One region of the Kitasatospora sp. NPDC002227 genome, then DNA from elsewhere that is predicted to be linked to it. Evidence: predicted binding sites of a transcription regulator. Region 1 holds the regulator's gene; the other holds the start of a gene.

Region 1 (4,876 bases):
CGCACCGCCACCCGGTCCGCCGTCACCCGCCAGGCCCGACCCCCCTCGACCGGCGCCAGCCAGACGTCGTCCTCGGCTACGAAGGCGACCAAGTCGCCGTGCACATGCGGATACCGCAGGTAAGAGCTCACGGCGCCACTCTAAACAGGCTCACTTCACAACCACAGCCAGTTGCACTATCAGGGGCGCGGGGAACTGCGCGAGCCGGAAGAAGCGGAGCCGTCACCGCCCGCCGAGGGCAAGTTGCAGCCCCGCACGGGCTGGTCGCGCAGTTCCCCGCGCCCCCGAACGGATAGTGCAACTGACCGCAGTGCCTAGCTCCAGCGGCCGGTGTGCGCCAGCAGCAGCGCCCCGCCGGCCACCCCCGCCGTGGACGTCCGCAGCACCGACGGCCCGAGCCGGTACGGCTTCGCACCCGCCTCGGCGAAGGCGGCCAACTCCTCCGGCGAGATGCCCCCTTCGGGACCGACGATCAGCACCAGGTCACCGGCCGGCGGCAGCTCCGCCGCCGCCAGCGGCAGCGAGCCCTCCTCGTGCAGGACGGCCGCGAAGGAGGCCGCACCGAGCAGCGGAAGCAGCTGACGCGTCGTCATCGGCTCGCCCACCTCGGGGAAGCGGAGCCGGCGGGCCTGCTTGCCCGCCTCCCGTGCGGTGGCCCGCCACTTGGCCAGGGCCTTCGCGCCCCGGTCGCCCTTCCACTGGGTGATGCAGCGGGAGGCCGCCCAGGGGATGACGACGTCGACGCCGACCTCGGTCATCGTCTCGACGGCCAGCTCGCCCCGGTCGCCCTTGGGCAGCGCCTGGACGACCACGATCCGGGCCGCCGCCACCGGCTCCTCCCGGACCTCGGCGACAAGCACGTCCAGCGCGTCCTTGCCGTGCACGGCCGCGACCGTCCCGTGCACGCCGCGCCCGGCGCCGTCCGCCAGCGTGACGGCCTCCCCGGGTTCCAGCCGCTTCACGGCGGCCGCGTGCCGCCCCTCCGGGCCGTCCAGCCGGAGCACCGCGCCCGGCGCGGCCCCCGCCAGCCGCTCGGTCTCGACGACGAACACGGGCGCGGTCATGGCACTCCTCAGTACAGGTCGGACGAACGGAGCCCCCGCACCGGCAGTCGGTGCGGGGGCCCGGAACAGCAAGGATCAACGCCCGTTGAAGGCGTCCTTCAGCCGGGAGAACAGGCCCTGCTGGCCGGGGGCGAAGGTGCCCGAGGGGCGCTCCTCGCCGCGCAGCAGGACCAGGCGGCGCAGCAGCTCCTCCTGCTCGGGGTCGAGCTTGGTGGGGGTCTGCACCTCGACATGCACTATCAGGTCGCCCCGGCCGCCGCCGCGCAGGTGGGTGATGCCCCGGCCGTGCAACGGGATGGACTGGCCGGACTGCGTGCCCGGGCGGATGTCCACGTCCTCGACGCCGTCCAGGGTGGTCAGCGGCACCTGGGTGCCGAGCGCCGCGGCCGTCATCGGGATGGTGACCGTGCAGTGCAGGTCGTCGCCACGCCGCTGGAAGGTCGGGTGGGTGGTCTCGGCGATCTCGACGTAGAGGTCACCGGCGGGGCCGCCACCAGGGCCGACCTCGCCCTCGCCGGCCAGCTGGATCCGGGTGCCGTTGTCGACACCGGCCGGGATCTTGACCGTGAGGGTGCGGCGCGCGCGCACCCGGCCGTCGCCGGCGCACTCGGGGCACGGGGTCGGGACGACGGTGCCGAAGCCCTGGCACTGCGGGCAGGGGCGGGAGGTCATCACGTTGCCGAGGAAGGAGCGGGTCACCTGGGAGACCTCGCCCTTGCCGCGGCACATGTCACAGGTCTGCGCCGAGGTGCCGGGGGCCGCGCCCTCGCCGGAACACGTCGTACAGGTGACGGCCGTGTCGACCTGGAGCTCTTTGGTGGTGCCGAACGCGGCCTCCTCCAGGCTGATCTCCAGGCGGATCATGGCGTCCTGGCCCCGGCGGGTCCGCGAGCGCGGGCCGCGCTGGCCGGCTGCGGCGCCGAAGAAGGCGTCCATGATGTCGGAGAAGCCGAAGCCCGCCGCGCCCGCGCCGAAGCCCCCGGCGCCACCGCCGCCACCGTTCGGGGAGAGCGGGTCGCCACCGAGGTCGTAGACCTGGCGCTTGGCCGGGTCGGAGAGCACCTCGTAGGCGGCGTTGATCTCCTTGAACCGCTCCTGCGTCTTCGGGTCCGGGTTGACGTCCGGGTGCAGTTCACGGGCAAGGCGCCGGAACGCCTTCTTGATCTCGTCCTGCCCCGCATCCCGTCGGACGCCGAGTACCGCGTAGTAGTCCGTGGCCACCAAATGCTCCGCTTGTTCCGCCTGTTGAAGTGCTGCGACTGGTCACCGGGCCGGGTGGCCCGGTTGGTTCCTACGATTCGGCCAGGATCTGGCCCACGTACCGTGCCACCGCACGCACCGCCCCCATTGTGCCCGGGTAGTCCATCCGGGTCGGGCCGATCACGCCCAGTTTCGCCACGCTCTCGTCGCCCGAACCGTAACCGACGGACACGACCGAGGTGGAATTGAGTCCTTCGTAGTCGTTCTCCCGGCCGATCCGCACCGTCACTCCGGCGTCGGGCGTCTCACCCAGCAGGCGCAGCAGCACCACCTGCTCCTCCAGGGCCTCCAGGACCGGTTGGATGGTGAGCGGGAAGTCATGGCCGAACCTGGTCAGGTTCGCCGTGCCGGCCAGCATGATCCGCTCCTCGTTCTGCTCGGCGAGCGTCTCGAAGAGGGTGGCGAGCACGGTGGTGACGGTCGGCCGGTCGGGCGCCTCGAAGGCGGCCGGCAGGTCCTCCAGGAGGGCCGGCACGTCGGGCAGCCGCTGGCCGCCCGCACGGGCGTTCAGCCTGGCCCGCAGGTCCGCGAGGACCGTCTCGCCCACCGTGCCGGGGCAGTCGACCATCCGCTGCTCGACCCGGCCGGTGTTGGTGATCAGCACCAGCATCACCTTGGCCGGGGCCAGCGCGACCAGCTCGACGTGCCGGACGGTGGAGCGGGAGAGCGAGGGGTACTGCACCACGGCGACCTGCCTGGTCAGCTGCGCGAGCAGCCGGACCGTCCGGGCGACGGTGTCGTCCAGGTCGACCGCGCCGTCCAGGAAGTGCCGGATGGCCCGGCGCTCGGGGGCGCTCATCGGCTTGACCTCGGCCAGCCGGTCGACGAACAGGCGGTAGCCCTTGTCGGTGGGGATCCGCCCGGCGCTGGTGTGCGGCTGGTGGATGTACCCCTCCTCCTCCAACGCCGCCATGTCGTTGCGCACCGTGGCGGGGGAGACACCCAGGCTGTGCCGCTCGACCAGCGCCTTGGAGCCGACCGGCTCCTCGGTGCCGACGTAGTCCTGCACGATGGCGCGTAGCACCGCGAGCTTGCGGTCGTCCAACGGCCGCTCGCTGAGCATGGCACGCACCTCCGTCTTCGTCCGTTGAGCTGGTGTCGGTACTCCTTCTGGCACTCAGGAAGGCAGAGTGCCAGGACCGTACCTGCCAGTGTAAGGCCCGCCCACCACCGCAGGAACGGCCTGCCCGAGTGATCCTCGTCCGATCTTCGCCGGTGCCCGGCGGGTCGCGGGGTGGCAGCATCGAAGACAGACAGTGATATCTGTGCACTTCTCGGAGAAGGAGCAGTGATGTCGGCGTCACCCCAGCACTCCCGCTTCGCCCCGGACCGCGGTCTCACCAGCCGGATGGTCCTGACCATGTTCTTCATCGGGCTGCTCTATGTCGGCTTCACCGGAGTGCTGATCGTCCTGCTGCGCGGGGCCTGGCCGCTGATCGTGCTGATCTCGGGCGGTCTCTTCGTGGCCCAGTTCTGGTTCAGCGACAAGATCACCGAACGGGCGATGGGCGCCCACCAGGTCACCCCGGAGCAGTACCCGCAGCTGCACGGCACCGTTGACCGCCTCTGCGCCCTGGCCGACATGCCAAAGCCCCGGGTGGCCGTCGCGGACAACGACATGCCCAACGCCTTCGCCACCGGCCGCAACCCGCAGAACGCCGTGGTCTGCGTGACCACCGGCCTGCTGCGGCGCCTGGAGCCCGAGGAGCTGGAGGGCGTGCTCGCCCACGAGCTCTCCCACGTCGCCCACCGGGACGTGGCGGTGATGACGGTGGCCGGGTTCCTCGGCGTGCTCGCCGGGATGATGACCCGGATCGCCCTCTACGGCGGCATGTTCGGCGGCAACAACCGCAACAGCAACGACCAGAACGCGGCCATCGCGATGCTGGTCATCCCGCTGGTCAGCATGGTGGTCTACGCGATCAGCTTCCTGCTCACCCGGCTGCTCTCCCGCTACCGCGAGCTGGCCGCCGACCGCGCCGCCGCCCAGCTCACCGGGCGGCCCAGCGCCCTCGCCTCGGCCCTCACCAAGGTGACCGGCCAGATCGCCGCCATCCCCAGCAAGGACCTGCGCGCCTCGCAGGCCTACAACGCCTTCTACTTCGCCCCGGCGCTGAGCGCCCGGGAGGCCGCCGGCCAGCTGATGTCCACCCACCCGTCGCTGGAGAAGCGGCTGGCGCAGCTGGGCAAGATCTCGGCCGAACTCGGCCAGTGAGGATCGGTTCATGGGATTCCTGGACGCACTCTTCGGCCGCACCAAACCCGTCAAGCCCGACCTGGACCAGCTCTTCGGCATCCCCTCCGCCGCCCTGACCCTCGAAGCCGCGGCCGGCTTCAAACCCACCGGCCTCGGCTCCGTCTGCTTCGCCGCCGTCGAGGGCGGCGCCTTCGTCGAGGTCCAACGCCAGGTCCGGGCCCTCCTCGACGCCGACACCGCCAACGGCGGCACCCCCGTGGAGGCCAGCCAGGACGGCTACGGCTACTCCTGGCTCCTCGCCCGCCACACCCCCGAAGAACTCCCCGACCTGGTCAACGACCTCCACGCCGTCAAC
Region 2 (4,876 bases), on a different contig from region 1:
CACGCACAGCGGCCACCGCCCGTACGTCTCCAGCAGCTTGTCCTGCACGTCCTGGGCCACCAGCCCCAGCACGTACTCGGCCCCGTCCGGCCACTGCTCCAGCCACCAGCGCCGGTGCGTCACGGCATCCTCCACCAGCGACACCACGGCGGCATCCGCCACGTCCCGGGCGGTCAGGTCGGCAAGGATGGACGCCCGCGCGCCGTGCAGCGCGGCTTCGACGGCAGAAGAGTCAGGGGTGATCATTGCCCCATTCTCCCGCGCCCGGGCCGCGGACCGGAACGCCGCGAGGGCGGCCTCCCCGTGTGGGGAGACCGCCCTCGCAGAAGAACCAGCTGATCCTGGAGCCAGGATCAGAAGTCCATGTCACCGCCCGGCATGCCGCCGCCGGCAGCGGCGCCGGCCTTCTCGGGCTTGTCGGCGATGACGGCCTCGGTGGTGAGGAAGAGCGCCGCGATGGAGGCGGCGTTCTGCAGGGCCGAGCGGGTGACCTTCGCCGGGTCGATGATGCCGGAGGCGATCAGGTCGACGTACTCGTTGGTCGCGGCGTTCAGGCCGTGGCCGGCGGGGAGGTTGCGGACCTTCTCCACCACGACGCCGCCCTCGAGGCCGGCGTTGACCGCGATCTGCTTGATCGGGGCCTCCAGGGCCACGCGGACGATGTTGGCACCGGTGGCCTCGTCGCCCTCGAGCTCCAGCTTGTCGAACGCGACACCGGCCTGCAGCAGCGCGACGCCACCACCGGCGACGATGCCCTCCTCGACGGCGGCCTTCGCGTTGCGGACGGCGTCCTCGATGCGGTGCTTGCGCTCCTTGAGCTCGACCTCGGTGGCCGCGCCCGCCTTGATGACGGCGACGCCACCGGCGAGCTTGGCGAGGCGCTCCTGGAGCTTCTCGCGGTCGTAGTCCGAGTCGCTGTTCTCGATCTCGGCACGGATCTGGTTCACGCGGCCGGCGACCTGGTCGCTGTCGCCGCCACCGTCGACGATGGTGGTCTCGTCCTTGGTGATGACCACCTTGCGGGCGGTGCCCAGCAGGTCGACGCCGGCGTTCTCGAGCTTGAGGCCGACCTCCTCGGAGATGACGGTGCCACCGGTGAGGATGGCGATGTCGCCGAGCATGGCCTTGCGGCGGTCACCGAAGCCCGGGGCCTTGACGGCGACGGACTTGAAGGTGCCACGGATCTTGTTCACGACCAGGGTCGACAGGGCCTCGCCCTCGACGTCCTCGGCGATGATGACGAGCGGCTTGCCGCTCTGCATGACCTTCTCGAGGAGCGGCAGCAGGTCCTTGACCGAGCCGATCTTGGAGTTGGCGATCAGGATGTACGGGTCCTCGAACGAGGTCTCCATACGCTCCAGGTCGGTGGCGAAGTAGGCGGAGATGTAGCCCTTGTCGAAGCGCATGCCCTCGGTGAGCTCGAGCTCGAGGCCGAAGGTGTTGCTCTCCTCGACGGTGATGACGCCTTCCTTGCCGACCTTGTCCATCGCCTCGGCGATGAGCTCGCCGATCTGGGTGTCAGCGGCGGAGATGGAGGCGGTGGAGGCGATCTGCTCCTTGGTCTCCACGTCCTTGGCCTGCGCGAGCAGCTGGTCCGAGACGGCCGCGACGGCCTTCTCGATACCGCGCTTGAGGGCCATCGGGTTGGCGCCGGCGGCGACGTTGCGCAGACCCTCGCGGACGAGCGCCTGGGCGAGCACGGTGGCGGTGGTGGTGCCGTCACCCGCGACGTCGTCCGTCTTCTTGGCGACCTCCTTGACGAGCTCCGCACCGATCTTCTCGTACGGGTCCTCGAGCTCGATCTCCTTGGCGATGGAGACACCGTCGTTGGTGATCGTGGGGGCGCCCCACTTCTTCTCAAGGACGACGTTGCGGCCCTTGGGGCCCAGCGTCACCTTGACGGCGTCGGCAAGCTGGTTCATGCCGCGCTCAAGGCCGCGGCGAGCTTCCTCGTCAAACGAGATGATCTTGGCCATCGGAAGTGGTCCTCCAGGACACGGTCGACTGCTCGGACCAGAGGTGCCCGCGACGGACGGCCCTGGTGTGCGGGGGTCATGTCCCCTACCGCTCCCGGGGGCCTCACCGACCCGGTCCGTTGTCACTCTCACGCTGTGAGTGCTAACGCCAATGATTAGCACTCGGGGGTGTCGAGTGCAAGCCCAATCGGCCGACACGCACGTGGCACCCGCACACGGCAGCAGGCCCGCACGACGGGTGTCGTACGGGCCTGCCGGGCGAAGCTAGTCGTTGAGCACCAGCTCGAGGCGAGCCGAGGCTCCGCAGTGCGGAAAGGTCAGACCGCGGGCGCACGGACCATGTCCGCCTGCGGGCCCTTCTGCCCCTGGGAGATCTCGAACTCGACCCGCTGGCCCTCTTCGAGGGTGCGGTAGCCGTCCATCTGGATCGCGCTGTAGTGGACGAACACGTCCGCACCACCGTCGACCGCGATGAAGCCGTAGCCCTTCTCGGCGTTGAACCACTTGACGGTGCCCTGAGCCATTCCGAACTCCCCTTGTGCTGTGCTGGCCCTTCACGGACCCGCAGGGTGCGGGCCCAGGTCTGATCGAGCGAGCCCGAGGTACCCCCCTGGGCCCCACCGAATACGTCGACCGCGGCTGAATGTATCCGGACAGACGCCCTCTGCAACAGGCCCAACTTCATGGAATTCCCTGGCAACGACAAGGGACGGACCGGGGCGAATGCCGCACCGCCGAACAATTCGCCCCGGACAGAGCAGGGCGAAAGGCACAGATTGCCCGAAGATTTCTGACGACAGCCTGACATCTTCTGTGCAGGACTACCGGACGGACGTCTCAGCGGCCGGACGGGCCTTGCGTACGCGATCGGTCGGCGGGGCGGGCAGCCGTGGCCGGCTGGGCGTACGAGAGGTGGGATCGGGGCGGAGAGGAGACGCCCGCTAAAGCCGCACTCTACTCTCCCCCGGACCGTGCGATTTCCACCGGACACGCGAAGGCCGCCGTCGAAACCGGAAATTCCTGTTCCGGTTCCGACGGCGGCCGGTAAAGCTTTCCCGGCCCCCGGAAGGGGTCAGCAGCCGCCCGCGACGGCAGGGATCACCGAGACGCTCGCGCCGTCCCCCACGGCCGTCTCCAGGCCCTCCGCGAAGCGCACGTCGTCGTCGTTCACGTAGACGTTGACGAAGCGGCGCAGCTTGCCCGTGTCGTCCAGGATGCGCGCGGCGATGCCGGGGTGGTTCGCCTCGAGGCTCCGGATCACCTCGGCGAGGGTGGCGCCCTCGGCGGTGACCTCGGCGGACCCGCCGGTGTAGGTGCGCAGGATGGTCGGGATGCGGACGGTGGCGCTCATGTTCGGCTCCTTGCGAAAGGCGGGGGGATTCAGGCGGTGGCGAGGCCGGCCGAGCGGAACGCGTCCAGCGTCGGGCGGATGACGGCGGTCATGCCGGCCTCGGAGACGGCGTCCAGGGTCTTCAGGCCGTCGCCGGTGTTGATCGCGACGGTCTCCTTGGCCGGGTCGAGCTGACCGGTCTCGACCAGCTTCTTCAGCACACCCACAGTCACCCCGCCCGCCGTCTCGGCGAAGATGCCCTCGGTGCGGGCCAGCAGCTTGATCGCCTCGACCACCTGGGCGTCGGTGACGTCCTCCACCGCGCCGCCGGTGCGGCGGGCGATGTCGAGCACGTACGGGCCGTCGGCCGGGTTGCCGATCGCCAGCGACTTGGCGATGGTGTCCGGCTTGACCGGGCGGATCACGTCGTGGCCGGCCTTGAAGGCGGCCGAGACCGGGGAGCAGCCCTCGGCCTGGGCGCCGAAGATCCGGTACGGGCGGTCCTCGACCAGCCCGAGCTTGATCAGCTCCTGCAGGCCCTTGTCGATCTTCGTCAGCTGCGAGCCCGAGGCGATCGGGATGACGATCTGCTCCGGCAGCCGCCAGCCGAGCTGCTCGCAGATCTCGTACGCCAGCGTCTTGGAGCCCTCGCCGTAGTACGGGCGCAGGTTGACGTTGACGAAGCCCCAGCCCTCGCCGGCCGGGTCGCCGATCAGCTCGGAGCAGAAGCGGTTCACGTCGTCGTAGTTGCCCTCGATGCCGACCAGCTCGCCGCCGTACACCCCGGCCATCACGACCTTGCCCTGCTCCAGGTCGTGCGGGATGAACACGCAGGACTTGAAACCGGCCCGGGCGGCCGCCGCGCCCACCGCGCCGGCCAGGTTGCCGGTCGAGGAGCAGGAGAGGGTGGTGAAGTTGAAGGCGCGCGCCGCCTCGATGGCGCAGGCGACCACGCGGTCCTTGAAGGAGTGCGTCGGGTTCCCGGAGTCGTCCTTGATGTGCAGCTGGGCGGTGAAACCGAGCTCGCGGCCGAGGTTGTCGGCCTTCACCAGCGGGGTCCAGCCGGGGTTGAGATTGGGCTTCGAGGCGACATCGGCCGGGACGGGCAGCAGCGGGGCGTAGCGCCAGATGCTGGCCGGGCCGGCCTCGATCCGCTTGCGCAGCTCCTCGGCGGGGGCGCTGCCGAAGTCGTAGGCGATCTCCAGCGGCCCGAAGCACTCCAGGCAGGCGAAGCTGGGGCCGAGCGGGAAGCGGGTGCCGCACTCGCGACAGGACAGCGCGGCGGCCGGGCCGAGGTCGACGGCGGCAGGGGCTTCAGGGGTAGCGGTAGCCATGGTGGCGGAGGCCTCTCTCCTCATCTTCCCCGTGGCGCGGGCGCGCCACAGGACGGAATTGGCACCTGTCCCGCCGGGGCCTCGACCGAGAACGGTCAGTAGCCGTGCGAGAAGGTTGCCGGGACGTCGACGGGCCGTTCCCTCAGTCCCTCTGGATGAGCTCTGTGAAGTTGTGGTCATACTCCTGGGCCGACCCCGATGTGCGAAGGCCTGGACCCAGTACGAAGACTGTATCC

The links. Region 1 encodes HrcA, which represses chaperone genes, less so after heat shock. Its sites were predicted from a motif close to TTNGCACTCNGNNNNNCNGAGTGCNAA; they were not measured.
Region 2: the regulator HrcA is predicted to act here: its motif matches at 2,132-2,158, upstream of groL (chaperonin GroEL).

The regions. Positions count from the first base shown of each region.
Region 1 covers NZ_JBEOWY010000008.1:229,602-234,477, forward strand. The annotation lists gene ABT095_RS10450 (S41 family peptidase) at 1-131, opposite strand, end outside; gene ABT095_RS10455 (16S rRNA (uracil(1498)-N(3))-methyltransferase) at 315-1,064, opposite strand; gene dnaJ (molecular chaperone DnaJ) at 1,140-2,285, opposite strand; gene hrcA (heat-inducible transcriptional repressor HrcA) at 2,356-3,387, opposite strand; gene htpX (zinc metalloprotease HtpX) at 3,616-4,539, shown strand; gene pspAB (PspA-associated protein PspAB) at 4,550-4,876, shown strand, end outside.
Region 2 covers NZ_JBEOWY010000009.1:78,179-83,054, reverse strand. The annotation lists gene ABT095_RS10900 (DUF8819 family protein) at 1-246, opposite strand, end outside; gene groL (chaperonin GroEL) at 354-1,976, opposite strand; gene ABT095_RS10890 (cold-shock protein) at 2,294-2,500, opposite strand; gene ABT095_RS10885 (ubiquitin-like small modifier protein 1) at 3,049-3,327, opposite strand; gene thrC (threonine synthase) at 3,357-4,640, opposite strand; SAM riboswitch class I at 4,658-4,802, opposite strand.